3 regions of the Xanthobacter wiegelii genome follow, and region 2 is predicted to be linked to each of the others. Evidence: predicted binding sites of a transcription regulator. Region 2 holds the regulator's gene; each other region holds the start of a gene.
The links. Region 2 encodes PhoB, which activates phosphate uptake and scavenging genes when phosphate is short. Its sites were predicted from a motif close to TGTCATNNANCTGTCAT; they were not measured.
Positions count from the first base shown of each region.

Region 1 (9,687 bases), 250 kb from region 2:
AGCCTCATGCGCCGGTTGCCGCGCGCACCGTTCCTTTTCAGTCGACCCTTGCGGAGGCCGCCGAGATGGATTGCGCACCGACGTCCAGCGCGCCCTCTGCCCCGTGGGACCGGGTGCTGCAGCGCCTGCGCGAGGAGATCGGCGAGGAGAAGTTCACGAGCTGGTTCGCGCGCATGGACCTCGACGCGCTGACCGCGGACGTGGTGCGCCTGTCGGTGCCCACGCGATTCCTCAAGTCCTGGATCCAGGAGAATTATCTGCCGCGCATCGCCGACATCTGGGCGGAGGAGACCGGCGCCCGCCGCCGCGTGGATCTCGCCGTGCGCAGCGCCTTCGCGCGCCCGGTGGCGCTGAAGGCGTCGACCCCGCGCGAAGTGGTGAGCGAGCGCACCGAGCGTCCCGTCGAGACGAAGCCGGCGCCGCGCGCCGCCGAGCCGCGTGGCGAGGTGCGCGAGATGGTCGCCACCGGCGGTGACGTCGCCTCCGGCTCGCCGCTCGACCCGCGCCTCACTTTCGAATCGTTCGTGGTGGGCAAGTCCAATTCGCTGGCGTTCGCCGCCGCGCGCAAGGTGGCGGAAACCCCTGCCGGTGCCGCTCCCGTCTATAATCCGCTCTATCTCCACGCGGCCGTCGGCCTCGGCAAGACGCACCTCCTCCAGGCGGTGGCGCGCGCCGGCGCCGCCCATGGCCGGCGCACCACCTATCTCACCGCCGAGCGCTTCATGTACGGCTTCGTGTCGGCGTTGAAGTCCCATTCGGCCATCGCCTTCAAGGACACGCTGCGCACCATCGACACGCTGGTGATCGACGACCTGCAGTTCCTGAAGGGCAATAATCTCCAGCAGGAATTCTGCCACACCCTCAATGCCTTGCTGGATGGCGGGCGGCAGGTGGTGCTGGCGGCGGACTGCCTGCCCGGCGAGCTTGAGCACCTCGACGAGCGCGTGCGCTCGCGCCTCGCCGGCGGTCTCGTGGTGGATCTTGCGCCGCTGGAGGAAGACCTGCGCCTCCAGATCCTGAAATCACGCTACCAGACCCTCGCCGAGCAGCACCAGGGTTTCGCCGTGCCGGCGCCGGTGCTGGAATTCCTCGCCCGCAGCGTCGGCCAGTCCGGCCGCGACCTCGACGGCGCGCTCAACAAGCTGCTCGCCTTCAACCAGCTCACCGGCGAGCCGGTGACGCTCGACATGGCGGAAAATGCGGTCAAGGACCTCATCCGCCCGACCGATCCCAAGCGCGTGCGGGTGGACGACATCCTGCGCGTGGTGGCCAAGCACTACAACGTCTCGCGCGCCGACCTCTTGTCCCAGCGCCGCACAGCGACCGTGGTGAAGCCGCGCCAGATCGCCATGTATCTCGCCAAGACGCTGACACTGCGCTCCCTGCCGGAAATCGGCCGCCGGTTCGGTGGGCGCGATCACACCACCGTGCTCCACGCGGTCCGCAAGATCGACGGCCTCGTCGCCACGGACCGCGCGCTCGCCGACGAGATCGAGGTGCTGAAGCGGCTCGCCCTCGAAAGCTGAGCCACGCGCCTGTTGGTGAGGTGGAAGGGCGGCGCCGTACTGGTGCCGCCGGCCTTTCCTGCGCGAAAAGCCGGCCCTTCATCCCCGCCAACCAAAATCTCCCCGCGAGCCCTTGCCTTGCGCCCCTTGGGGCGGCAATGTCGGCGGCCCGGCGCCCGTACCCTCGGACGCCTGACGGCGCGCCCTGCGCCGTCGCGCCACGCCACACCGGCGCACGCGCCCCTCGCCCGCACCGGCGGATGAGGGGTTCCGCGGGCGTCATCCTTAGAATGTCGAGACGGACCCACCGGTGGGACATGCGATCCCGCGGCAGGCCGGCTCGGAAGCGAAGAGTGAACGGGCCAGGACGATGAAGGTCACCGTCGAGCGCGCCGAGCTTCTGAAATCGCTCAGCCACGTCCACCGCGTCGTCGAGCGGCGCAACACCATCCCGATCCTCGCCAACGTGCTCATCAAGGCGGCCAAGGGCACGCTGGAGCTGAAGGCCACCGACCTCGACCTCGAAGTGGTCGAGAGCGTGCCGGCCGAGACCGGCCAGGCGGGCGCCACCACCGTCCCCGCCCACGTGCTCTACGACATCGTGCGCAAGCTGCCCGACGGCGCGCAGGTGCAGCTTGAGGCCGGCGGCGAGCGCGGCACCCTCACGGTGCGCGCCTCCCGCGCCCGCTTCTCGCTCCAGACCCTGCCGGAAGCCGATTTCCCGGATCTCGCCGCGGGCGAATTCTCCCACACCTTCAAGGTGAAGGGCGCGGAATTTCGCCGCCTCGTGGACAAGACCCAGTTCGCCATCTCCACCGAGGAGACGCGCTATTATCTCAACGGCATCTACCTGCATGTGACCGAGGCGAACGGCAAGGCGATGCTGCGCGCTGTCGCCACCGACGGCCACCGCCTCGCCCAGGCGGAGCTGGAAGCCCCCGCGGGCTCGCAGGGCCTGCCGGGCGTGATCGTGCCGCGCAAGACCGTCGCCGAGATCCAGAAGCTCTTGGAGGACAAGGAAGCGGAGGTCACCATCTCCCTCTCCGCCACCAAGATCCGCGTGCAGGTGGGTGCCATCGTGCTCACCTCCAAGCTGATCGACGGCACCTTCCCGGACTATGGCCGGGTGATTCCCCAGGGCAACGACAAGACCCTCATCGTCGACAAGGACGAGTTCGCCGCCGCCGTGGACCGCGTGTCCACCGTGTCCAGCGAGCGCGGCCGCGCGGTGAAGCTGTCGCTGGGCGACGGCAAGATGGTGCTGTCCGTCACCAATCCCGATTCGGGCAGCGCCACCGAGGAGCTGGAGGTGGACTACACCGCCGAGCCTCTCGATATCGGCTTCAACTCCCGCTATTTGCTGGACATCACCTCCCAGCTCGAAGGCGACACGGCCGAGCTGAAGCTCGCCGATCCCGGCTCGCCCACGCTGGTGCGCGATTCCACCAAGACGGATGCGCTCTACGTCCTCATGCCCATGCGCGTTTGAGACTGCGGGTGTGGGGCGCACAAGGGCCTGTCCGGCAGCCGGCCGGGCGTGCCTGACGCCGCGGCGATCGTGACACCATGCTCCACGCCGGCATCCTGAAGCTGTCGCTCACCGGTTTCCGCTCCTATCCGGCGGCTCAGGTCGCGGTGGAGGCGCGCGCCATCGTGCTCACCGGGCCGAACGGCGCCGGCAAGACCAACATCCTCGAAGCCCTCTCCTTCCTCTCCCCCGGCCGCGGCCTGCGCCGGGCGCAGCTCGCCGACGTGGGCCACCGCCCGCTTGGTGCCCACGCGCCGGACGCGGACGGCGCGCCCTGGGCAGTCTCGGCCTTCATCGAGGGTGCGCTGGGCGAGGTGCGCCTCGGCACCGGCTATGATCCGGCGCAGGAAGGCGGGCAGCGGCGCTGCCGCATCGACGGCGAGGCCGTGCCCTCGGCCAACGCCTTCCTCGATCATCTCAAGGTGCTCTGGCTGACCCCGGAGATGGACGGCCTGTTCCTCGGCCCGCCCGGCGACCGCCGCCGCTATCTCGACCGGCTGGTGCTGGCGGTGGATGCCTCCCACGGCACACGGGTCAACGGGCTGGAACGCGCTCTGCGCTCCCGCAACCGCCTGCTGGAGGAGAACGGCTCCGCCCGCTTCCTCGACGCGATGGAGCACGAGGTGGCCGAGCTGGCGGTGGCGGTGGCCGCCGCGCGGCTGGAGACGGTGGCGCGCCTCTCGGCCGAGATCGCCGCCCATCGCGACGAGGCCTCGCCCTTTCCCTTCGCAGAGATCTTCCTCGACGGCGCCGTGGAGCGGCTCATCGCGCAGCATCCGGCGCTGGAGGTGGAGGACCGCTATCGCGCGCTGCTGCGCGACAACCGCCCGCGCGACCGTGCGGCCGGCCGCACCCTTGAAGGTCCGCACCTCACCGATCTCTCGGTAAGTCACGGCGAGAAGCGCCTGCCCGCCGCGCGCTGCTCCACCGGCGAACAGAAATCCCTGCTGATCGGCCTCACCTTGTCCCACGCCCGGCTGGTGGGCAGCATGCAGGGCTTCTCCCCCGTGCTGCTGCTCGACGACGTGGTGGCCTATCTCGATGCCGCGCGCCGCACCGGCCTGTTCGAGGCGCTGGCCCGCCTCGGGGCTCAGGTCTGGATGACCGGGGCCGACCCCTCCGCCTTCGCCGCGCTGGAGACGGCGGCGCGCTTCACCGTCGCACCGGGTGCGATCACGCGGGCCTGACCTTTCGGCAAGCTTGGCGGACGCGCGGCGGCGTCTTAAAAGAGGGTATGCCGATCCGTCCTACCACCCCCGCCGACATTCCCGCCATCACCGCCATCTATGACGAGGCGGTCCGCAATGGCACCGCCTCCTTCGAGCTGGAACCGCCGGGTCCCGAGGAGATGGCGCGCCGGCAGGCCGCCCTGATCGAGGGCGGCTATCCCTATCTGGTGCTGGAAGAAAATGGGAAGGTACTGGGCTATGCCTATGCCAGCGCCTTCCGTCCGCGCGTCGCCTATCGCTACACGGTGGAGAATTCCATCTACGTGGACGAGGCGGCCCGAGGAAAGAAGGTCGGCCGGCGGCTGCTCGAAGCGCTGATCGCCGAATGCGAGGCGCTGGGCTTCCGCCAGATGGTGGCGGTGATCGGCGACAGCGGCAATGCCGGCTCCATCGCGCTGCATCGCGCCTGCGGCTTCGGCTCCATCGGCACCCTGCCGGCCACCGGCCTCAAGTTCGGCCGGTGGATCGATACGGTCCTGATGCAGCGCGCCCTCGGCGAGGGCGCGAGCACCATTCCCGCGGACGCCGACCTCCTCAAGGGCTGAGGTCAGCGAGTGATGAGCGTGCCGGCGCCGTGGTCGGTGAGCAGCTCCAGCAGCACGGCGTGGGGCACCTTGCCGTCGAGAATCACGACGCCCTCCACGCCCTTCTCCAGCGCGTAGATGCAGGTCTCCACCTTGGGGATCATGCCGCCCGAGATGGTGCCGTCCGCGATCAGCGCATGAGCCTCGGCGATGGTGAGCCGGGGGATCAGCTGCTTGTTCTTGTCGAGCACGCCCGGCACGTCGGTGAGCAGCAGGAAGCGCTTGGCGCCCAGCGCACCGGCGATGGCACCGGCGAAGGTGTCGGCATTGACGTTGTAGGTGCCGCCGTCCACCGCCGCCGCCACCGGGGCGAGCACGGGAATAAGCTCCCGGCCGAGGATCTGGTCGAGCACGGTGGTGTCCACGGTGTCGGGCTCGCCGACGAAGCCGAGGTCCACCTCCTGGGCATCGTCACCGGAAGAGACCACGACACGGCTCGCCTTGCGGGCGCGCACCATGTTGCCGTCCTTGCCGCACAGGCCGATGGCCTTGCCGCCCGCCTCGTTGATGAAGCCGACGATCTGCTTGTTGATCGAACCGGCCAGCACCATCTCGACGATCTCGACGGTAGCCTTATCGGTGATGCGCAGGCCGGCCGCGAATTCCGACTTGATGCCGAGCTTGGCGAGCATGGCGCCGATCTGCGGGCCGCCGCCATGCACCACCACCGGATTGATGCCCGACTGCTCCATGAGCACGATGTCGGAGGCGAACGTGCGCGCCACGTCCTCGCTGCCCATGGCGTGGCCGCCGTATTTCACCACCACGATCGCATCGTCGTAGCGCTGCATGTGCGGCAGCGCCCGCGCCAGCACTTCGGCCTCGTGCTGGGCTTCCGACACGGACTGGGAACGGGGCTCGGTCATGGGGGGCTCGCAGGTGGTGCTCGCGGGGGCCGGCGGCGGGACCACCGGGCGGCGCCCTTCTAGCGGTTTCCCTTGAGCGGTGAAAGGCCCGCCCGTCCGAGGGCCACGGCCGGCGCGGCGGAAATCTTCCGGGCAGCCTTTCTTCGCTCGCGAAAAGGTGATGATAAGCGGACCCGGCCGACACAATGGCGGCGTCAACGCCGGTCACCCGTTCGCCCGCCACAGCCCTCACCCGCCGCTGCTCCAGCCGTCGCCAGAGAGACCCGGCCTTCATGACGCCCCCGATTCTGCCTGCCACGCATTCCACGAGCGCCGCTGCGCACGCCCATCACCCGCCGGAGCGCCGGCCGCACGATTTGCGCGCCACGCAGATCCTGCTCCTGTTCGTGGCCTGTCTCGGGCTCGTGTCCATCCCCATCCTGACCCATCCGCTCCCGCCGCTGTCGGACTATGTGAACCATCTGGCGCGGATGCACGTGATCGCCTCGATCCCACAGGATCAGGACCTGGCGCGCTTCTACACGCTGAAATGGTCGATCCTGCCCAACCTGATGATGGACCTCCTGGTCCCGCTCATCGACAGGGTGGTCGACATCTACACCGCCGGCGAGATCTACACCCTGATGTGCTTCGCGCTGATCGCCGGGGGCGTCATGACGCTGAACCGCGCGCTGTTCGGGGTGTGGTCGGCGCTGCCGCTCCTGGCGTTCCCGCTGCTCTACAACGGCATCTTCCTCATCGGGGTGATGAACTATTATTTCGGCATCGGTCTGGCGCTGTTCGCGCTCACGGCCTGGGTCGCGCTCAGGGACAGATGGTGGCCGTGGCGCTACCTCGTGTCGGCGGCGTTCGTGGTGGCGCTCTTCTTCTGCCACCTGTTCACGGCGGGCATCTACGGCATCGGCATCCTCGCCTACGAACTCGACCGCCTGCGCCTCGGCCGCGGGCCGATCTGGCCGCGGATCGGCGTGTTCGTCAGCGGAGGCCTGCCCTTCCTGCCCATACTCCCGCTGCTGGTGGCGAGCCCCACCTGGGGCCTCAGCGGACAGAATTACTGGGAGCCGCAGGGGAAGATCGACGGCATCGAGATGATCTTCAACGTCTACGTCGACCATGTGGCGGTCGCCGTGGCGGCGATCTTCATCCTGGCCGGCGTCTGGGCGGCGCGGCATCGGCTGCTCCACGTCCACTCCATCATGCTGCCGCTGCTGCTGGTGGCGGGGCTCGTCTATCTCGCCATGCCGCGCGTGGTGTTCGCCACCTACATGGCGGACCAGCGCCTGCCCGTGGCCATCGCCTTCATGGTGCTCGCCGCCATGCGGGTCGACCTGCGCCACCGCCTCGCCCGTCGCGGTTTCGCGGTGGTTCTGGTCCTGATGCTGGCGGTGCGTGTGGGCGAGGTCCAGGTGGTCTGGGACCGCCTCTCGCAATGGACGGTGGCATTTCGCGAATCGGTCGCTCAGATCCGTCCGGGCTCCCGGGTACTCGTCGCCTACGCCGACATCCAGGGCGGCAACGATCCGACCGATCTCGGCCTGATGCACGCCGCCTGCCTCGCCATGATCGAGAAGTCGTCCCTCGTCACCACCGCCTTCACGGTGGAGGGCAAGCAGATCCTGCGTGCCCGCAAGCCGTTCAACGCGCAGGTGGACACCGAGGACGGGACCCCGCCCCAGATCGAGCAGCTGCTGATCACCGAGGAAGACCCGACGCCCGATGGCCCGCGCTACTGGGACCTGTGGCCGTCGAAGTTCGACTATGTGTATCTGCTGTTCACCGAGCGCGGCGCGCGCAACCCCGACAGCGACCACCTCAAGCTGGTCGCCGAGGGAGAACGCTTCCAGCTCTACGAGGTGGTGCCGCGCCCGCCGGCACCGCCCGCCCCGCGCTCCTGAACGGTTTCGCTCAACCCGGGCGACGTCACCCGGGTGTCACGATAGGGTGCAACGCAGAACATCCGCGGGCCCGGCCGGAAGGCCGGCCCGCGCATCTTTTTTGACGACCCTGCTCCGGAGCCCCGATGGATACCGTTCTCACCAACGCCCGCCTCGTCCTCGACGATGCCGTCGTCGCGGGAACCATCACGCTGCGGGATGGGCGCATCCTCGCCATCGACGAAGGGCGCGCCACCGCGCCGGGCGCCGTCGATTGCGACGGCGATTTCATCGCCCCCGGCCTCATCGACCTGCACACGGATGCGCTGGAGGGCCATTTCGTCCCGCGGCCCAGGGTGTTCTGGCCGGACGCACGGGCGGCGGCTTTGGCTCATGACGGGCAGACCGTGGCGAGCGGCATCACGACCGTGTTCGATGCCATCTGCGCGGGTGGCTTCGACCAGGCGAAGGCAGAGCGGCGCGACCTGTTCGGCGTCATGCTCGATGCGGTGGAGCAGGGCGCGCCCCTGTTCCGGGCGGACCACAAGGTCCACCTGCGCTGCGAGATGACCGACCCGGATCTGCTCGAGCTCGTCGAGCCGACACTGGCGCGCCCGGGCCTCGCCTTCGCCTCGCTGATGGACCACACCCCCGGCGCCCGGCAGTGGCGCAACGTGGAGGTGCTGCGCAACTTCCTGCTGGGCATCGGCAAGGATGCCGTCGAGGCCGACCGCGAGATCGGCGAGCGCACCGCCCGCGGCCGGGCCAATGTGGCGCGCAACCTGCCCCCGCTGGTGGAGATGCTGGCGGCGACTGGCCTCGTTTTGGCGAGCCACGACGACACCACCGAAGACCATGTGGCCGAGGCGCGGGCCGCCGGCTGCACGGTGAGCGAGTTTCCCACCACTCGCGGGGCGGCTGCGGCGGCCCGCGCGGCTGATCTCGCCACCATCGGCGGCGCGCCGAACGTGGTGCGCGGCGGCTCCCATTCCGGTGGGGTCGCCATGGGCGCTCTGGCGCAGGAGGGGCTGATCGACGCCCTCGCCTCGGATTACGTGCCCGCGAGCCTGCTGCAGGCGGCAACGCGCCTTCACACGGTGGACGGCATGCCGCTGCCGGAGGCCATGGCCCTCGTGACCCGCAACCCCGCGCGGATGGCGGGCCTCGAAGATCGCGGCCGGCTCGACGCCGGTCTGCGGGCAGACGTGGTGCGCTTCCGCATCTTCGAGGGCACGCCGGTGGTGCGGCAGGTGCTGGTGGAAGGCGAGCGCGTCTTCTGACGCGCCGCTCTTTCTTGAGTGTGAGGGCCATCCACCGATCAAGTTGTCTCAACTTGATCGAATCGCTCTCTAGAACAGCGGCGGCACGATCCCCACCGGGAAGCCGGCGAGCTTGAGCGTGCCGGCATCGAAGGACAGCGCGAACAGCGCGCCCTTGCGGCCCTCCACCTGTCCCGGCTTGCCCACCATGGCGAGCGCGCCCACGATGGGCGCGACCTCGCGCGGGATCGCGCCGGCCCGGTCGAGGCCCTGCACCACGTCGTTGAGCCCGGCGAAGCCGAGGTCCAGCTTGCCGTTGAGCCGGCCCTGGGGGTCGAGCGCCACGATCCCGGTGGCCGACATGGCCACCTTCGGCGAGGTAATGTGGAAGCGGTCGAGCCGGGCGACGCCGCCGGCATCCGCCCACGCCCGCAGCCGCTGCGCCACCGGCATGGGGCGCAGGTCCGCCGACGCCGTCACCGTGCCCTGGAGCGCCATCTCCACGGGCCCCTGCATGCCAAGCCCATTGAGCAGCGCGCTCTCGCCGCCGGTGAGGCCGGAAGCATAGTCGACGCCATCCGGCTTGCCGTCCTTGCCCGCCGCGCGGCGGGCATGGAACTCGAACAGATGGGCGGACAGCAGCGCCACCGGCTGCGTCCCGGTCGCAGCCGGCTGCTCCAATTTCAGGTCGTGCGCCTGCAGCGAGAAGCGCTCCGGCCGGCCGGAAAGATCGCCCACGCCGCTCATCTGCAGCAGGGACCACACGGCGACATAGGATTGTCCGGTATTGAGATCCTCCACCCGCGCCGGGCCGGCGAACTCGGCGACGATGTGATTGGGCG
Region 1 is NZ_CM195529.1:226,854-236,540, reverse strand. Features, by position in the region: gene dnaA (chromosomal replication initiator protein DnaA) at 66-1,526, shown strand; gene dnaN (DNA polymerase III subunit beta) at 1,876-2,994, shown strand; gene recF (DNA replication/repair protein RecF) at 3,072-4,220, shown strand; gene V5F63_RS01050 (GNAT family N-acetyltransferase) at 4,268-4,807, shown strand; gene argB (acetylglutamate kinase) at 4,810-5,712, opposite strand; gene V5F63_RS01040 (hypothetical protein) at 5,985-7,607, shown strand; gene V5F63_RS01035 (alpha-D-ribose 1-methylphosphonate 5-triphosphate diphosphatase) at 7,733-8,866, shown strand; gene V5F63_RS01030 (DUF2125 domain-containing protein) at 8,936-9,687, opposite strand, start outside.
Region 1: V5F63_RS01035 (alpha-D-ribose 1-methylphosphonate 5-triphosphate diphosphatase) is a predicted target of PhoB. The motif match lies at 7,631-7,647, and genes of this name have one in related genera.

Region 2 (9,687 bases):
GTCAGCGCGAAGCTCATCACCGCGAGGCACATGAGCGCGATGCCGACCAGCGGCGCCGGGGCGGGCGTGACGTGGGTGTCTCCCGGCGCGCGCATGGCGATCCTCAGTAGGTGGCGCGGCCGCCGGAGAGATCGAACACCGCGCCCGTGGTGAAGGAGCAGTCCGCCGAGGCGGCGAACGCGATGGTCGCCGCCACCTCATCGACCTGCACGAAGCGTCCGCGCGGGATCTTGGAGAGCATGTAGTCGATGTGCTGCTGGCTCATCTGGTCGAAGATGGCGGTGCGCGCGGCGGCGGGCGTCACGCAGTTCACCGCGATGTCGAATTCGGCCAGCTCCTTGCCCAGCGACTTGGTGAGCGCGATCACCCCCGCCTTCGAGGCAGAGTAGGCCGAGGCGTTGGGATTGCCTTCCTTGCCGGCGATTGAGGCCACGTTGACGATGCGCCCGTATCTCTGCGCGATCATGTGCGGGGCCACGGTGCGGCAGCAGAAGAAGGGGCCGTCGAGATTGATGGCCATCACCTTCTTCCATTCCGCTTCGGGATAGTCCCACGTCTTGTGGTTCGCTCCGGCGACGCCGGCATTGTTGACGAGGATGTCGATGCGGCCGAATTCGGCGTGCACCTCGGCCACCGCGCGCTCCACGTCGGCGAGGCTGCTCACGTCCACGGTCACGGGCATGACGCGGGCGCGGCCGAGATCATCGGCGGTCTTCACCACAAGGGCGCTGTCGCGATCGAAGATGGCGACGCGGGCGCCGGAGGCGAGGAAGCGCTCCACCACGGCGCGGCCGATGCCCTGCGCGCCGCCGGTGACGATGGCGAAGCGGTCCTTCAGATCGATGGCGTTGGACATGTTTCCCCCGGTGCGGCGCCGGCTCCGGCCGGCTGTCCCAAGTTTCTGCCGTTGGCGCGGCGGCTGTGCCGGTATGGCTTAATCGATTGAAAACCAATCCTCCCACGCATAGCGCGGGATGGATCGGGAGGAAAGGGCGCGGGGGCGCATGGGCGCGCAGCCCTCCATGCGTCCCGTGCAAGGCGGACCAGGCGAACAGGGCGCGCGGCGCGGGCGGAGAGGGGCGCCGCTCAGGCGTCCTCGTCCTCGTCTCCAGGCTCGGCCTCGTCATCGAGGCCGCCGTCGGCGCCGAGGCGCAGGGCGAGGTTCTTCTCCACCTTGCGCAGGAGTTTGCGCAGGCGCTTCTTCTCCTTGCTGTCGAGGCCGACCACCATCTCGGCCTCCAGCTGGTCCCACACGTGATCGATGGAGGCGCCGCGGTCGCGTCCCGCCTCGGTGAGGAAAACGCGCACGAGCCGGCCGTCGCCATCGGTGGCGCGGCGCTCCACGAGGCCCTGCGTCGTCAGCCGGGCGATGGTCTTGGAGGCGGTGGGCGGGCGCACGCGCAGCGCCGAGGCGAGATCGCCCATGGTGCGGCCGTCCGCCTCGCACAGGAGCTTCAGCACGGATTCCTGACCGGGAAACAGCCCGAGGCCGGCGAGGAGGCGGGCCGACAGCGCCTTCTGCAGGCGCGCGGTGTGGGTGAGCCTGTAGCCGATGGTCTTCTGAACCGGATCCTTCATGGGTCTCCCCGCCCTTCCTGAGCGCGAGCGGGGCGGCCCGTTCGCGCGCCCCTTTATCCACATGCCGGCTTACAATTTTGCGAAGGTTAGAGCCCGACAGCTGTCAAAGACGCAGGCGCTCGTGAATTTTTCGCGCGCGCCATCTTCCGAGGGCCGTCATCGCCCGCCTTGTGCGGGCGATCCACCCAACCACTCGTCCGGTTGCACGGTTTTCCCGGCACCCCTCCCGCGGCGCCGTGGATCGCCCGCACAAGGCGGGCGATGACAGCGACGGGCAAAAGGCGGTTCCCACGCCCCCTCGCCCCGCTCAGCGCCCCATGGTAGCGTCCCCGCCGTGACCGGACCCGATCGCCTTTCCCTTTCCCGACGCGCGCTCATCCTGCGCGGTGCCGCGCTGGCGGCCGCGCCGATCGCGGGCCTGAGCCTTGCCACCACCCGCGCGCTCGGCCAGCAGACCGAGGCGGACGTCATCATCATCGGCGCCGGCGCGGCCGGCATCGCCGCCGCCCGCCGTGTCGCCGAGGCCGGACGCAGCTATGTGCTGCTCGAGGCCGGCAAGCAGGTGGGCGGGCGCACGATCACGGATACCACCCAGTTCGGCGTGCCGTTCGATCTCGGGTCCGCCCGTCTCAACATGCCGGCGGCCCGCCCCATGGCCGCCTTCGGCCGGGCCGAGGGGCTCGACATTTATCGCGCGCCGGACGGCGGCCGGCTTTATGTCGGCGGGCGCGAGGCGGGCGATGCCGATTATGAGGATTTCATCGCCACGGTGCGCCGGGGCGAGCGGGCCATCGTCGCCGCCGGTGACGCCAACCGGGACATGGCTGCCGCCCGCGCGCTGCCGGACCTCGGGCCGTGGGGGGACAGCGCGCGCTTCGTGCTCGGCCCGTTCACCTGCGCCAAGGAGCTCGATCAGGTCTCCACCGTGGATGTCTCCCGCGGCGACGAACGCGAGAGCGAGGACATCTGCCGGCAGGGCGTCGGCACGCTGGTGGCGCAGCTCGCGCGGCCGCTCACGGTGCGCCTCGAAGTGGTGGCGCGGTCCATCGATCTCAGCCCCCGCCTGGTCTCGGTGCAGACCAACAAGGGCACCGTCACCGGCCGCACGGTGATCGTCGCCGTGCCGCCCAGCGTCATCGCCGCCGGCAAGCTGCGCATCGGCCCCACCTTCCCCCCGCGCTACCGCACGGCGGTGGAGAAGATCACCCTTGGGGCGTTCGACCACATCGGCTTCCGCCTGCCGCGCAATCCCGGCAACCTGGGCGCCGACGAGCTGATCTATTTCCGTGCCGACAGCCCGCGCGCCTATGCGCTGCGCGCCCGCATCGGCGGCAGTGATCTCTACAGCCTGGAGGTGGGCGGCGCCGTGGCGGCCGGCCTCGCCGACAGCCCGCCCGAGGCCGCCGCTTCCTTCGTGAAGGCGGCGTTGACCCGCGAGTTCGGCGCGGATGCCGGCGCGCGCGTCGGCAAGGTGTTCGCCACCCGCTGGAGCAAGGAGCCGTGGGCGCTGGGCGCCTTCTCCTGCGCGCTGCCAGGGTTCGGCAACATGCGCCGCGCCTTCACCGAGACGGTCGGCGGACGCCTCGTCTTCGCCGGCGAGCATACCCACGAGACCCTCTGGGGCACGGTCGGCGGCGCCTGGCTCTCCGGCGAGCGCGCGGCGAAGCAGGCGCTGGGGCTGATCGGGGTGCGGACGGGGTGAGGGGGCGGGCCGTATGGCCCTCGCCGCGCGCTCTTAATCTTCCGCCCCGTCATCGCCCGCCTCGTGCGGGCGATCCACTTCTCGGCTGGAGGGGTGCCCGATTTTCGGTGCAGCCGGACGATGACGGCGCTCAATTGGAGAGGTCGGAGCCTCAAAAAGCCCGCGCGGCGCCTGAGCGAAGACAACGCCCCAAAAGCCCGCGCGGCGTCTGAGCGGAAGCAACGCTCAATGCGCGCGGGCGAACATCTCGTTGAAGGAATAGCCGGCGCCGCGCACGGTGCGGATGGGGTCCGACTGGCGGCCGCGGTTGATGGCCTTGCGCAGGCGGCCGACGTGAACGTCCACCGTGCGCTCGTCGATATAGACGTCCTGGCCCCATACGCCGTCGAGCAATTGCTCGCGGGAGAAGACGCGGCCGGGGCTCTGCATCAGGAATTCCAGCAGGCGGAACTCGGTGGGGCCGAGATGGATCTCGCGGCCGGCGCGGTGCACCCGGTGCGTCTCGCGGTCCAGTTCGATGTCGCCGGCGCGAAGCAGCGTCGCCACATGCTCGGGCTTGGCCCGGCGCAGCAGGGCGCGCACGCGGGCGAGCAGCTCGGGCACGGAGAAGGGCTTCACCACATAATCGTCGGCGCCTGTGGCGAGGCCGCGCACCCGCTCGGTCTCCTCCCCGCGGGCGGTGAGCATGATGACGGGCAGGCGTTCGGTTTCCGGCCGGGTGCGCAGCCGCCGGCACAATTCGATGCCGGAGAGGCCGGGCAGCATCCAGTCGAGGATGATGAGATCCGGCACGCTCTCGCGCAGCCGGGTCTCGGCCTCGTCGCCGCGTCCCACGCTTTCGACGCCGTAGCCCTCCGACTCCAGATTGTACCGGAGCAGGAGGGTCAACGGCTCTTCGTCCTCGACGATCAGAATACGCGCCGGCACTTTGGTCTATCCGTCACTATCGGGGCTCCGCGCCCCGTCTTCAGGTCTGTTGGATCAGCTCTGAACGGTTGTGGTGCGGCCCGGGAAGGGCAGGGTGGTGTCGCTGGAGGCGTCCGCCTTCGGGCGGGTCTCCGGCAGGTTCTGACCCGTGACCATGTAGTGGACGATCTCCGCGATATTGGTCGCGTGGTCGCCGATGCGCTCGATGTTCTTGGCGCAGAACAGCAGGTGCGTGCACACCGAGATGTTGCGCGGATCCTCCATCATGTAGGTGAGGAGCTCGCGGAACAGCGAGGTGTACATGGTGTCGATGGCGCCATCGCGGCCCCACACTTCCACCGCCTTGGCGTCGTTGCGGGCGGCGTAGGCGTCGAGCACTTCCTTCAGCTGCTCCAGCACGAGGTCGGAGATGTGCTCCACCCCGCGCACGAGCTTGGCCGGATGATACTCGCCCTCGATCGCGATGACGCGCTTGCCGACGTTCTTGGCGAGGTCGCCGATGCGCTCCAGGTCGTTGGCGATGCGGATCGCGGCGACGATCTCGCGCAGGTCGATGGCCACCGGCTGGCGCTTGGCGATGACCAGGATGGCCCGGTCCTCGATCTCGCGCTGAACCTGGTCGACGGTGGCGTCGAGCAGCACCACCTTCTGGGCGAGGGCGCTGTCGCGGCGGATGAGGGATGTGACGCTGTCGGCGACCAGGCGCTCGGCCTGTCCGCCCATCTCGACGACCTTGCGGCCGATTTCCTTCAGCTCCTGGTCGAAGGAGGCAACGATATGATCCGGCATCTCAGTGATCCTTCAATCGGTCAGCCGAAGCGGCCGGTGATGTAGTCGCGCGTCTTGATCTCCTTCGGATTGGTGAAGATCACGTCGGAGGGGGCCACCTCGATCAGCTCGCCCAGATAGAAGAAGGCGGTCATGTCGGCGCAGCGCGCGGCCTGCTGCATGTTGTGGGTGACGATGACGATGGTGAATTCCTGCTTCAGCTCGTCGATCAGATCCTCGATCTTCGAGGTGGAGATGGGGTCCAGCGCCGAGGTGGGCTCGTCGAGCAGGATCACCTCGGGCTTCACCGCGATGGTGCGGGCGATGCACAGGCGCTGCTGCTGGCCGCCGGACATGCCGAGCGCCGAGGTGTGCAGGCGGTCCTTGGTCTCGTCCCAGATGGCGGCCTTGCGCAGGCACCATTCCACGCGCTCGTCCATCTGCGACTTGGAGAGCTTCTCGTGCAGCTTCACGCCGAAGGCGATGTTGTCATAGATCGACATGGGGAAGGGCGTCGGCTTCTGGAACACCATGCCGATGCGCGTGCGCACGATGGTGGGGTCCAGCTCCTTGCCGACGATGTTCACGCCGTCGAACAGCACCGCGCCCTCGGCGCGCTGGCCGGGGTAGAGGTCGAACATGCGGTTGAACACGCGCAGCAGCGTGGACTTGCCGCAGCCCGAGGGGCCGATCATGGCGGTCACGCGCTTCTCGGGAACCTCGAAGTTGATGTTCCGGAGCGCATGATTGCTGCCGTAGTAGAACTGCAGGTTCTCCACCTTGATCTTGGCGGGGGCCGACGGCGCGTCGGGCTTGGCGCCGACGGCGGAGGCGAGATTGAAGGTGGGGTCGACGGCTGAAGTCATCTTGTCCTCGCTTGGGCTTGTGGCCGTGCTTCGGAGGAAATGGAAAGGGCGGAGAGGCGGCGGGCCTTGGCCCGCGCCTTAAATTCAGTGGCTGCGGGCCAGGAACAGGCGGGACGCCACGTTAAGCACCAGCACGCCCACGGTGATGAGCAGCGCGCCGGCCCAGGCGAGCGCCACCCAGTCGTCGAACGGGCTGCCGGCGAACTGGTAGATGGCGATGGGCAGGCTCGCCATCGGCTTCGACAGGTCCGTGGACATGGCGTTGTTGCCGAGCGAGGTGAACAGCAGCGGCGCGGTCTCGCCGGCGGCGCGGGCGATGGCCAGCAGGACGCCGGTCACGATGCCGGCGCGGGCCGCGCGCCAGGTGATCAGCATCACCACCTTCCACTGCGGCGCGCCGAGCGCGAAGGCGGCTTCACGCAGGCCCACCGGCACGAGGTTCAGCATGTCCTCGGTGGTGCGGACGACCACCGGGATCACCAGGATGGCGAGGGCGATGGCACCGGCCCAGCCGGAGAAGCCGCCCAGCGGCGAGACAAGGAATGTGTAGACGAACAGGCCGACCAGGATGGACGGCGCCGAGAGCAGGATGTCGTTCACGAAGCGAGCGACGTGGCCAACCTTCGTGGTCTTGCCGTTCTCGGCCAGGAACGTACCGGCCAGCAGGCCGATGGGGGTGCCGATCGCCATCGCGATGCCGATCTGGATCAGCGAGCCGACGATGGCGTTCAGCAGGCCGCCGTTTTGCCCCGGCGGCATGGTGATGCGGGTGAAGACGTTGGTGCCCAAGGCCGGCAGGCCCTTCTGCACCAGCGTGAACAGGATCCATGCAAGAAGGAACAAGGCGAACACCGCGAAGCCGGTGCTGACGGCCTTGACCGTGAGATCCTTTGTGCGGCGGATGGCGAGGGAGGACATGCTGGTGCGCTCCTCAGGACTTCAGGTTGGATCGGACGAGGAAGCGCGAGAGCGCCAGCACGATGAAGGAGATGACGAACAGGATGAAGCCGAGCGCCAGGAGGGAGTCGAGCTTCAGGGAGCCCTGCGCTGCCTCGGGGAACTCATTGGCGATGGTCGAGGCGATGGTGGCGCCGGGCGCGAACAGCGAGGCCGAGAGACGCGTCGCGTTGCCGATCACGAAAGTCACGGCCATGGTCTCGCCGAGCGCGCGTCCCAGGCCGAGCATGATGGCGCCGACCATGGCCGTGCGGCCGTAGGGGATCGAGACGTTCTTGTAGACCTCGTAAGTGGTCGCGCCGATGCCGTAGGCCGATTCCTTCAGCATGGGCGGCACCGATTCCAGCGTCTCCACGAACATGGCCGTGATGAAGGGCAGGATCATCACCGCCATGATGAGGCCGGCGGTGAGCATGCCGCCACCGAGGGCGGGGCCCTGGAACAGCGCGCCCAGGACGGGGATCGGCCCGAACAGCTCGATCAGCGGCGGCTGCACATAGGCCGCCATGAGCGGCGAGATGATGAAGAAGCCCCACATGCCGTAGATGATGGAGGGCACCGCAGCGAGCAGCTGGATCGCCACGCCGATGGGCCGGCGCAGGCGCTGGGGCGCAATCTCGCTGAGGAAGAAGGCGATGCCGAAGGACAGCGGCAGCGCGATGATGACGGCGATGACGGCGCTGAACAGCGTGCCGTAGATCATCACCAGGGCGCCGAAATTCTCGGTCACCGGGTTCCAGGTGGAGTTCCAAAGGAAGTCGAGGCCGAAGGCATGGAACGCCGGAAGCCCGCCCTCGAAGAGCATCGCGATGATAAGCCCGAGGAGGACGAGCACGAAGATGCCGCATCCCCACAGGAGGCCCACGAAGATGGCGTCTGCGGTGCGTCCCACCGCCTTTGCCGATCCGATCGGCGCGACCAGGGCTCCCTTGGGGCCCGCGCCGGTACCACTCATCGTCGCGTCCATCTGGTCCTTCCCCCGCACGCGCTTCAAAAAAGCTTTAGGCCGGACCCCGGCCGGGCAAGAGGAGCGCCGCCGAAGGCGGCGCTCCCGTCAGTTTCCATAGAATGGGCGATACCGCCCGTTCAGTTCGACCAGACGGCCTTGCCGTCGACCTTCACCTCGGTCTTCCAGGCTTCGCGCACGCGGGCCGCCACGTCCTTCGGCAGCGGGATGTAGTGCAGCTTCTCGGCGATGGGGGCGCCATTCTCGAAGGCCCAGTCAAAGAACTTGATGACCTCGGCCGCCTGCTCAGCCGACTTCGGCTCCTTGGGGAGGAGGATGAAGGTGGCGGACGTGATCGGCCAGGTGGCATCACCGGGGGTGTTGATCATGGACGCGGCGAAGTCCTTGGCGCCGGCCCAGTCCGCATTGGCGGCAGCCGCCTGGAAGGCGGGAACGGTCGGCGACACGAACTTGCCGGCCTTGTTCTGGAGCTGGGTGGTGACGAGGTTGTTGGCCGAGGCGTAGATGTACTCGACGTAGCCGATAGCACCCTTGGTGTTCTTCACCGTGCCGGACACGCCCTCATTGCCCTTCCCGCCGGCGCCCGTCGGCCAGGAGACGGAGGTGGCGGCGCCGACCTTCGACTTCCACTCGGGGCTCACGTCCGCGAGATAGGAGGCGAACACGAAGGTGGTGCCCGATCCGTCAGAGCGGTAGGTGGGGACGATGCCGAGGTTCGGCAGGTTGAGGCCGGGATTGAGGTCGGCAATGGCCTTGTCGTTCCACTTGGTGATCTTGCCGAGATAGATGTCGGCGAGCACCGGGCCGGTCAGCTTCAGCTGGTTGGCGGCGATGCCGTCGAGGTTCACGATGGCGACCACCGAGCCGATCACGGCCGGGAACTGGAGGAGCTTCTGCTGCGCGAGCTTCTCGGTCTGGACCGGGGCGTCGGACGCGCCGAAGTCCACGGTGCGGTTGAAGATCTGGGTCTGGCCGGCGCCCGAGCCGATGGACTGGTAGTTGAGGCCCGTGCCGGTCTTTTCCTTATAGGCAACGGCCCAGGACTGGTAGACGGGGGCGGGGAAGGTCGCGCCTGCGCCGGTGATGTCGCCAGCGGAGGCGCCGCCGGCAAACAGCGAGCCAGCTACGGCGATCACGCCGAGAGCGGTGGTGAGCTTCACGATAATTCTCCTTGCCAATTCGGTTGCCGCTGCGGCAGGCGCCGGGGCAACACTGGGCTCAGGACTCTTAGCCCCGGCGCGCCAAGGTTCTATGACGTGCCCATGACACGAAAATGACAGACTACGCTGTTGACTTGTCGAGTCTTTTTTCCGGGTTCGGCAAAGCTTCCAGGCGGACGGAAAAGATTGCGCCCGCGCCCAGCTCGCTTTCCACGCCCAACCGGCCCCGGTGGCGGGCCACGATATGCTTGACGATGGCGAGCCCCAGCCCTGTACCGCCCTGGTCACGGCTCGCCGCAACGTCCACCCGATAGAAGCGTTCGGTGAGGCGGGGCAGGTGCTCCGGCGGGATGCCGGGGCCGAAGTCGCGCACGCTCACCACGGCCGTGCCGTTCTCCCGGGCGAGGCGCACCTGCACCTTCTTTCCGGGGGCGCCGTACTTGAGGGCGTTTTCCACGAGGTTCTCGAACAGGCGGATCAGCTCGTCGCGGTCGCCCAGCACCTCCAGATCGGGGGCCTCGCGCACCTGCTCCAGCTCCACGCCCCGATCGCCGGCCAGCGGAGAGAGGGTGTCGCAGACGTGGGCGAGGATGGCGCCGAGGTCCACCTTGGTCTGCGGCTGGACGTGGGCGTTGAGTTCGATGCGGGACAGCGAGAGCAGGTCGTCGATGAGCCGCGACATGCGCCGCGCCTGCGCCGCCATGATGGCGAGGAAACGCTCGCGCGCGGGGGCATCGTTGCGGGCCGGGCCTTGCAGCGTCT
Region 2 is NZ_CM195529.1:5,235,812-5,245,498, reverse strand. Features, by position in the region: gene V5F63_RS24575 (DMT family transporter) at 1-95, opposite strand, end outside; gene V5F63_RS24570 (SDR family NAD(P)-dependent oxidoreductase) at 104-856, opposite strand; gene V5F63_RS24565 (MarR family winged helix-turn-helix transcriptional regulator) at 1,087-1,578, opposite strand; gene V5F63_RS24560 (flavin monoamine oxidase family protein) at 1,913-3,280, shown strand; gene phoB (phosphate regulon transcriptional regulator PhoB) at 3,506-4,207, opposite strand; gene phoU (phosphate signaling complex protein PhoU) at 4,262-4,996, opposite strand; gene pstB (phosphate ABC transporter ATP-binding protein PstB) at 5,017-5,841, opposite strand; gene pstA (phosphate ABC transporter permease PstA) at 5,926-6,759, opposite strand; gene pstC (phosphate ABC transporter permease subunit PstC) at 6,773-7,765, opposite strand; gene pstS (phosphate ABC transporter substrate-binding protein PstS) at 7,885-8,925, opposite strand; gene V5F63_RS24525 (ATP-binding protein) at 9,047-9,687, opposite strand, start outside.

Region 3 (9,687 bases), 2.2 Mb from region 2:
TTCCATTCATGGTGGGGAGGCGCCAAAGCGCCTCCCCGGGCGTCGGATCCGCTCAGAGTGAAGCGGTCTGATCGGAGACGTCCCCAAAAGCACGTGTTCCGGCACGTCAGTAGACGAGCTTTTCCTTGACGAGGTCCTCGACCGAAATTCCCACCTTGGAGCCGGTGAAGCCGGTGCCGATCTCGCGCTTCTTGAAGCGCTCCTGGAACACCTTCAGAGCCGCCTCGGGAAGTGTCACGTAGCCCACTTCCTTGATCAGCTCGACCGCGTTTTTGGGGTTCTGGTAGAACTCGACGAACTTCGCCACCTCGGGGCGGGTATCCGCCGCTTTCTTATTCACGTAGATGAAGATCGGGCGCGACAGCGGCTGGTACTTGCCGGTGCGGGCATTCTCCACTGAGGGCTCCAGGGCGGGGGCAGCGTCGTTGAGTTTGATCTTCACGGCCTTCAGCTTGTTGTGGTTCTCCTCTTAGTAAGCGAGGCCGAAGAAGCCGAGCGCGTTCTGGTCACCGGCGAGGCCCTGCACGAGCACGTTGTCGTCCTCCGAAGCGGTGAAGCCGCCGCGGCTGGAGTGTTCCTTGCCGACGATGGCGGCGGTGAAATAGTCGTAAGTGCCGGAATCGACACCTGCTCCGTAGAGCGCCAGCGGACGATCGGGGAAGCTGTCGCGGACCTGCTTCCAATTGGTGATCTTGCCTTGGGCCTCGGGCTCCCAGATCTTCTTCAGCTCCGCAACGGTCATCTCGCTGGCCCATGTATTGGACGGGTGGACGATGACAGTGAGAGCGTCGAGCGCCACGGGCAATTCGATATATTCGATGCCGGCTTCCTTGCAGGCCTTCTGCTCGCTCGCGGTGATCGGCCGCGAGGCGTTGGAGATGTCGGTCTCGCCGCGGCAGAACTTCTTGAAGCCGCCGCCCCTGCCGCCGATGCCGACAGTGACCTTGATGTCCTTGTTCTGCTTCTGGAACTCCTCTGCCATGGCCTCGGTCACGGGGAACGCCGTAGACGACCGTCAGCCTTGACCAGAGCCTGGGCCGCCGCGCCGTTGAGCGCCGCGCTGGCGGCGAGCAGCGCGAAGGCGCTCGCGAGAGTGGTGATCTTCATGGATGCGTTTCCTGGACGATGTCGCCAGGGCCTTGGAGCTCGCGCCCAGCATAAGCGGCTCTAGTAATTTATGTAACTAAATGATGACATTTGGTGTATATATAGAATTTCCGTCAATGTTGATTGTAATATTAGGCATGCTTAAAATTATATATTCCATTCTTGGTGGAATAAGTACAATACAAAGTTCGACAATGGATGGATTCAGGTACAATATGATACTAGGCGACAGTATATAGAGACGTACTCGCGGGATAAAAACATCCTGAATCCGTCGAATATATAAATTCTACGAGTGAAAAATGCACCATGTGCGAAACTGTACCTTGAGGCGGTCCGCCATGCCTTTTAAATTATTTCTGCTAGCATGGACGCATCGACAATTACGCTGTCGCTGCGGAAGGTGTGCCTCTCAGGTGCGTCACGGAAGTGACATAAGCATAATATAGCGATCTGTCCACGCCAATCGACATAACGACGCTGATAGGGTAAGCCTTGGAGCGGTTGTCGATGGAACAGGGAGGCAGCCGTGAACCGCATTTTTGCCTTGACCACCGCCACTGCGATTGCGGCCATATCCTTTCTCACGCCTGCCGCTCATGCGGGCGAGGTGCGGGGTGCCGGCTCCACCTTCGCCTATCCCATCATTTGGGAGTGGGCAGAATTGTTCCGTGAGCGAACGGGCCACCTTGTCGGCTACCAGTCGGTGGGCTCATCCGCCGGCATCAATCGCATCAAGGATGGCGCCGCCGATTTCGGAGCCTCCGACAAGCCCCTGAAGCCCGACGAACTGGAGAAATACGGCCTCGGCCAGTTCCCTATCGTGTTTGGCGGCGTCGCACCGGTGTTGAATGTGGACGGCGTGGGCCCTGGCCAGATCCGGTTCACCGGAGCCCTTTTGGCCGACATCTATCTGGGCAAGGTCGCCACCTGGTCCGATCCCGCCATCAAGGCCCTAAATCCCGATCTGAAATTGCCCGACGCGAAGATCGTGGTGGTGCATCGTGCCGATGGATCTGGCACCACGTTCAACTGGGTATCTTATCTCGCCAAAGCGAGCCCCGAGTGGAAGCAGCAGGTGGGTGAAGGCAGCTCCGTGGCTTGGCCCGTAGGGACGGGCGCACGTGGCAACGAGGGCGTGTCGACCGAGGTCAAGCGAGTCAAGAATTCCATTGGTTATGTCGAGTTCACTTACGTCGTGCAGGCGAAGCTCGCCTACGGCCTGGTACAGAATCGCGCCGGCAAGTTCATAGCGCCGAGCGCAGCATCGTTTCAGGCTGCAGCATTGAGCTTTGATTGGACCGCTGCGAGGGATTTCTTCGTGGTCATCAACGATTCCGCTGCGCCCGACGCTTACCCGATCGCTGCGACGACCTTTGCGCTCATGTACAAGGAACCGAAAGTCCCGGCCAACAGCCAGGTGGCGTTCGAATTCTGGAGGTTTGCTCTCGGGGACGGGGAAAAGGCCGCCTCGGAGCTTGGCTATGTTCCCCTGCCACCGGCGCTGGTTCAGCAGGTGAAGGATTATTGGGCGAAGACCTTTAAAGGTGGGGTCTGACAGGTCTGGCCCTCGTGCACGGACCCATCTGTTCGGTGAGGTGAGATGGACGCGACACGGTTGAACGCAGACGACGCAACCCGGATTTTCGATGCGCTCTCCCAGGGCACGCGTCTCGAAACCTATCGCCTGCTGTTGCGCTATGTGCCCTATGGCCTACCGGCAGGCGACATCGCGCGCCTGTTGGCCGTGCCGCACAACACCATGTCCGTCCATCTCGGCTTGCTGGAGCGCGCGGGTCTCGTGACGTCGCGGCGCGAGGGGCGATCCATCATCTATGCCGCCAGCCTGACGACAGCCCGTCCGGTGCTGGCCCAGATGATGGCGGAGATGGGCTTCGCTGTCTCTCCCGGACGCGGAACACGTGCCGCCGCCTTCCCTCAGCTCCGGCCTGCCGCCGCGAACGACCGTGTCTACAATGTGCTGCTCGTCTGCTCGGCGAACTCCGCCCGCTCGCTGATCGCCGAGGCGCTGCTCAACCGCGAGGGCCGCGGCCGCTTCCGCGCGTTCTCGGCGGGCAGCCGGCCGAAGCTGAAGCCGCATCCGATGGCGATCGACCTGCTCGGCTCGCTCGGCTACGACACCGCCCCCCTTGCCTCCAAGAGCTGGAACGGCTTCGCCGAACCGGACGCACCGCAGATGGACTTCGTCATTACCACCTGCGACGCCGCCGCGGGCGAGATCTGCCCCGCTTTCCCCGGGCATCCGCTGCAGGCCCATTGGGGCCTACCCGATCCTCTGGCGGTGAAGGAAAGCGAGGCGGAGCAGAAGGCGGCCTTCCTTGCCACCTACCGCCGGCTTGCCGGGCGCGTCTCCGCCTTCGTCAACCTGCCATTCGAGCAGCTCGATCTGGCGTCGCTGAAAGAGCGCATCGGCGAGATCGGCAAGATGGAAGGCGCGACGGATCTTACACTTGCCGGGCAGGCGGCGTGAGCCGTCGTCATCCTGAAACAGACCGCGCCCACGCTGTCGCCGCCGCCGGCCGCAGATCGTAGCCCTGGGAGATTCCACGCCGTGTCCGTGTTTGAACGCTACCTCACGCTCTGGGTCTTCCTGTGCATCATCGCCGGCGTCGCGCTCGGCGCGCTGGCGCCGTCCGTGTTCCAGGCCATCGGGGGGCTGGAAGTGGCGCGGGTCAATCTGCCGGTCGCGCTCCTCATCTGGCTGATGATCGTGCCCATGCTGGTGAAGATCGACTTCGCCGCGCTCAAGGAGGTCGGTCGGCACTGGCGCGGCATCTCGGTGACGCTGCTTGTCAACTGGGCAGTGAAGCCGTTCTCCATGGCCTTCCTCGGCTGGCTGTTTATCGGCCACCTGTTCCGGCCCTATCTGCCAGCCGACCAGATCGACAGCTATATCGCCGGCCTCATCCTTCTGGCGGCGGCCCCCTGCACGGCCATGGTGTTCGTCTGGTCGAACCTTACCAAGGGCGAGCCGCATTTCACCCTGTCCCAGGTGGCGCTGAACGATGCCATCATGATCGTCGCCTTCGCGCCGGTGGTGGGACTGCTGCTCGGGCTCTCCTCCATCACCGTGCCGTGGGACACGCTCTTGCTGTCGGTGGTGCTCTACATCGTCGTGCCGGTGATCGCGGCGCAGCTTCTGCGCGGACGCATTCTGGTGCGCGGGGGGCAGGGGGGGCTCGATCGCCTCCTCGGCGTGCTCCAGCCCCTTTCCCTTGTGGCGCTGCTCGCCACCCTGGTGTTGCTGTTCGCCTTCCAGGGCGAGCAGATCCTCGCCCAGCCGCTGGTGATCGCTCTTCTGGCGGTGCCGATCCTGATCCAGGTCTATTTCAACTCGGGCCTCGCCTATCTGCTGAACCGCATCAGCGGTGAAGCCCATTGCGTGGCCGGCCCTTCGGCCCTCATCGGCGCCTCCAATTTCTTCGAGCTGGCGGTGGCCGCCGCCATCAGCCTTTTCGGCTTCAAGTCCGGGGCTGCGCTCGCCACCGTGGTGGGGGTGCTCATCGAGGTCCCGGTGATGCTGTCCGTCGTGTGGATCGTGAACCGTTCCAAGGATTGGTACGAGGCTGGCGGCATCAAGGCGAGGGATGCCGCACACCATCCCCGGGCCTAACATCACCGCGGGGAAGCCGCACCTTACTTGGGCTTGCAAGGAATGACGCTGCCATGAGAGTGGGGATCAACGGCCTCGGCCGCATCGGACGATTGTCGCTGCGCGCGGCCCTGGGGGCGGCGCACCGCCCGGACAACGACCCGCGTGGCAACAACCGGCTCGACATTGTCCACCTCAACGAGATCAAGGGCGGCGCCGAGGCGTGCGCCCACCTGCTGGAATTCGACAGCGTGCAGGGCCGCTGGCGCGCGCCCATCTCCCACGATGAGGGCAGCGTGCGCATCGGCGAGAAGGCCATGTCCTTCTCGTCCCATGCCAAGCCGGAAGACATCCCCTGGGGCGATCTCGGCGTGGACGTGGTGCTCGAATCCACCGGCAAGTTCCTCACGCCGCAGGTGCTCGAAGGCCACCTGAAGCGCGGCGCCAAGCGCGTCATCGTCGCCGCGCCGGTGAAGGATCCCTCGGTCCTCAACGTTGTGGTGGGGGTGAACGAACATCTCTACGACCGCGCGGCCCACCCCATCGTCACCGCCGCCTCCTGCACCACCAACTGCCTCGCCCCGGTGGTGAAGGTGGTGCACGAGGCCATCGGCATCCGGCACGGCCAGATCACCACCATCCACGATCCCACCAACACCAATGTGGTGGTGGATGCGCCCCACAAGGACCTGCGCCGCGCCCGTTCGGCCATGCTCTCGCTGCAGCCCACCACCACCGGCAGCGCCACCGCCATCGCCCTCATCTATCCCGAGCTGAAGGGCAAGCTGAACGGCCACGCGGTGCGCGCCCCCGTGCTCAACGCCTCGCTCACCGACTGCGTGTTCGAGCTCAACCGCGAGACCACGGCAGAGGAGGTGAATGCCCTGTTCGCCGAGGCCGCCGCCGGAGCGCTCAACGGCATTCTCGGCTTCGAGCCGCGCCCTTTGGTGTCGGCGGACTATGCCCGCGACACCCGCTCCGCAATCGTTGATGGGCCGTCCACCCTCGTCACCGACGGCACCCTGCTCAAGGTCTATGCCTGGTACGACAACGAGATGGGCTATGCCTGCCGCATGGTGGACCTCGCCTGCCATCTCGAACGGGCGGGCCTGTGATGGCGGCGTCCTCCTCCGCCGGCCTGCGCAACTACGCCATTGTCACGGCGGCCTACTGGGGCTTCACGCTGACCGACGGCGCCCTGCGCATGCTGGTGCTGTTCACCTTCTTCAAGCTCGGCTACTCGCCCTTCACCCTCGCCTTCCTGTTCCTGCTCTATGAGGCGGCGGGCATCGGGGCGAACTTCATCGGCGGCTGGCTCGCCGCCCGCTTCGGCATCACGCGGATGCTGACGGTGGGCCTTACCACCCAGATCGCCGGCTTCCTGCTGCTCTCGGCCATGTCCCCTTCGTGGGAAACCGCGGTCCTGGTAGCCTGGGTGGTGGCGGCGCAGGGCGTGTGCGGGGTGGCCAAGGACCTCACCAAGACCGCCTCCAAATCGGCCATCAAGGTCACCGAGGCGGAAGCGAAGGGCAATGCCGAGGGCCGCCTGTTTCGCTGGGTGGCATGGTTCACCGGCTCCAAGAACGCCATGAAGGGCTTCGGCTTCTTCCTCGGCGGCGTGCTTTTGGAGGCGTTCGGCTTCCGCCTGTCGCTGTGGCTCATGGCGAGCGTGCTGGCGATCGTGCTTCTCGGCGTGCTGCTGTCGCTGCCGCCCATGATGGGCAAGGCCAAGGCGAGCAGCTCGGCCAAGGAATTGTTCGGCAAGAGCCGGGGGGTGAACCTGCTCGCCGCCGCCCGCGTGGCCCTGTTCGGCGCGCGGGACGTGTGGTTCGTGGTGGGTGTGCCGGTGTTTCTCTATGGCACCGGCTGGACCTTCCCCATGGTTGGTGGCTTCCTGGCGCTGTGGACCATCGGCTACGGCATCGTTCAGGCGGCAGCCCCGGCGGTGGTGAGCCGCAGCCCGGACGGATTGTCAAAGGAGGTTCCGGCGGCGCGCTGGTGGGCGCTGGGCCTCGCCCTCGTTCCCGTGGCCATCGCCGTGCTTCTCGCCGCGACGCCCATACGGCCGGACCTGATCGTGGTCATAGGGCTCGCCATTTTCGGCGTCGCCTTCGCGGTGAATTCCTCGCTGCACTCCTATCTGATCCTCGCCTATGCAGGATCGGAGAAGGCGGCGGAGGACGTCGGCTTCTATTATGCCGCGAACGCCGCGGGGCGCTTCGCCGGAACCCTCCTCAGCGGCCTGCTCTACCAGGTGGGGGGCATCACGACCTGCCTCGCCGGCTCCGCCGTCATGCTCGGCATCTGCTGGCTCACCACCCTGCTGCTGCCGACCCACGCCAGCGCCCTGGAGAAGGCCAGGCCCGGCAGTGCCCTGCCGAGCAGTTGAGCCGGCCGCATCGTAGTCGGTGCGTCACACAACAGTCGTACTGAAGATGCGATCCAATCGGAGATGAAGCCATGTCGCTCCTGCGCTCCCTGACCTGTGCCGCCATGCTCGCGGCGACCATGCTGGCGCCGTCCTTTGCCCAGGCCGAATTCAAGCTCGACCCGCGCTTCACCGACACCAATGGCGACATGGTGGCCGATACCCCGTCGGACCCGGCGAAGCAGCTCGATCCCGACACCCTCATCTTCGCCTATACCCCGGTGGAGGACCCCGCAGTCTATGCGAAGGTGTGGGCCGAATTCCTCGACCATCTCGCCAAGGTGACGGGCAAGAAGGTGCAGTTCTTCCCCGTGCAATCCAATGCGGCGCAGCTCGAAGCCATGCGCGCCGGCCGCCTGCATGTGGCCGGCTTCAATACCGGCTCCAATCCCATTGCGGTGGCCTGCGCCGGCTTCGTGCCCTTCACCATGATGGCTTCAAAGGACGGCGCCTATGGCTACGAGATGGAGATCATCACCTATCCCGGTTCCGGCATCACCAAGGTCGAGGACATCAAGGGCAAGAAGATGGCCTTCACATCGGAGACCTCGAACTCCGGCTACAAGGCGCCCTCCGCGCTCCTGAAGTCGCAGTTCGGCATGGAGGCCGGCAAGGATTTCGAGCCCGCCTTCTCCGGCAAGCACGACAATTCCATCATCGGCGTCGCCAACAAGGACTATCCCGCAGCGGCCGTCGCCAATTCGGTGATGAAGCGCATGATCGCCCGAGGTGTCATCAAGCCCGAGCAGGTGGTGACCATCTACAAGTCGCAGACCTTCCCCACCACCGGCTACGGCTATGTCTACAACCTGAAGCCGGAGCTGGCGGCGAAGGTGAAGGAAGCGTTCTTCAGCTTCAACTGGGAGGGCACCGGCCTGCAGAAGGAGTTCAAGTCCGCCGAGCCGCCGCAGGAGAAGTTCATCCCCATCACCTTCAAGGACACCTGGGCGGTGGTGCGGCAGATCGACGACGCCATGGGCGTCAGCTACACCTGCAAATAGGCTCCGGCGTAGGCCCGGCATGAGTGAGACTGCGGGATGCTGACCATCGCCGGCCTGTCGAAGCGTTATGCCAAGGGGGACAAGGCCCTCGACGATGTCTCGCTCGGCATCCCGGCCGGCCAGGTGGTGGGACTGATCGGTCCTTCCGGCGCCGGCAAGTCCACCCTCATCCGCTGCGTGAACCGGCTGGTGGAGCCCACGTCCGGCTCCATTCGCCTCGGCGACACCGAGATCACCCGTCTCGGTGGGGCCGGCCTGCGGCGGGCGCGGCGGCGCATGGGCATGATCTTCCAGGAATATGCCCTGGTGGAACGCCTCACCGTCATGGAGAACGTGCTCTCCGGGCGGCTCGGCTATGTGGGCTTCTGGCGCGCCTTCCTGCGCCGGTTTCCGCAGGCCGACATCGACCGCGCCTTCGCCGTGCTGGAGCGCGTCGGCCTCCTCGATCATGTGGACAAGCGCGCCGACGAGCTTTCGGGCGGCCAGCGCCAGCGGGTGGGCATCGCCCGCGCCCTCGTGCAGGAGCCCGGCATCCTGCTGGTGGACGAGCCCACCGCCAGCCTCGATCCCAAGACGTCTCGCCAGATCATGCGCCTCATCGTCGAAGTGTGCGCCGAGCGGCAGCTGGCGGCGATCGTCAACATCCACGACGTGGCGCTGGCGCAGATGTTCGTCCAGCGCATCATCGGCCTCAAGGCCGGGCGTATCGTGTTCGATGGGCCCCCGGAGGCCCTCGACACGGCCGCCCTCACCGCCATCTATGGCGAGGAGGACTGGTCGCGCACCATCCGCGAGGTGGAGGCCGACGCGGCCGAGGAAGCCGCCGCGGCCGACGCGGTTCGCGGCCTGAGGGCGCAGACGACGCCCGCCGCCGCCGCGAGGGCGCTGTGAGCGCGGCCCATGTCCTGGCGCGCCGCTGGCGCCCTCCGCCGCTCATCGCCAATCCGTATCTGCGCTATGCGCTCATCATCGGCGCGGCGCTCTATCTGGCGCTGGCCCTCGGCAGCGTCGAGGTCAATTGGGCGCGCCTCTCCGACGGGTGGGCACGCGGCCTGCGCTTCGTCTCGGGCTTCCTTGAGCCGAACTTCTCCCGGCGCTGGGACGACATCATCCAGGGCATGATCGAGAGCCTGACCATGACGGTGACATCCACCGTGGTGGGCATCGCCATCTCCGTGCCCATCGGCATCGGCGCCGCGCGCAATGTGGTGCCGCGGGCGGTCTACTACGTCTGCCGGTCCATCATCGCCGTGTCGCGGTCCCTGCAGGAGATCATCGTCGCCATCCTGCTGGTGGCCATGGTGGGTTTCGGCCCGTTCGCGGGCTTCCTCACCTTGTCGTTCGCCACCATCGGCTTCCTCTCCAAGCTGCTGGCAGAGGACATCGAGGACATCGACCCCGCCCCGGTGGAGGCGATCCGCGCCACGGGCGCGCCCTGGCCCGCGCTGATCGCCTTCGGCGTCCTGCCCCAGGTGGCGCCGCGCCTGCTGGGGCTGTCGCTCTACCGGCTCGACATCAATTTCCGCGAATCCGCGGTG
Region 3 is NZ_CM195529.1:3,045,910-3,055,596, reverse strand. Features, by position in the region: gene V5F63_RS14145 (type 2 periplasmic-binding domain-containing protein) at 107-442, opposite strand; gene V5F63_RS14140 (phosphate ABC transporter substrate-binding protein PstS family protein) at 470-994, opposite strand; gene pstS (phosphate ABC transporter substrate-binding protein PstS) at 1,637-2,665, shown strand; gene V5F63_RS14130 (arsenate reductase/protein-tyrosine-phosphatase family protein) at 2,726-3,598, shown strand; gene arsB (ACR3 family arsenite efflux transporter) at 3,680-4,741, shown strand; gene V5F63_RS14120 (ArsJ-associated glyceraldehyde-3-phosphate dehydrogenase) at 4,795-5,835, shown strand; gene arsJ (organoarsenical effux MFS transporter ArsJ) at 5,835-7,109, shown strand; gene phnD (phosphate/phosphite/phosphonate ABC transporter substrate-binding protein) at 7,214-8,149, shown strand; gene phnC (phosphonate ABC transporter ATP-binding protein) at 8,186-9,040, shown strand; gene phnE (phosphonate ABC transporter, permease protein PhnE) at 9,037-9,687, shown strand, end outside.
Region 3: pstS (phosphate ABC transporter substrate-binding protein PstS) is a predicted target of PhoB. The motif match lies at 1,527-1,543, and genes of this name have one in related genera.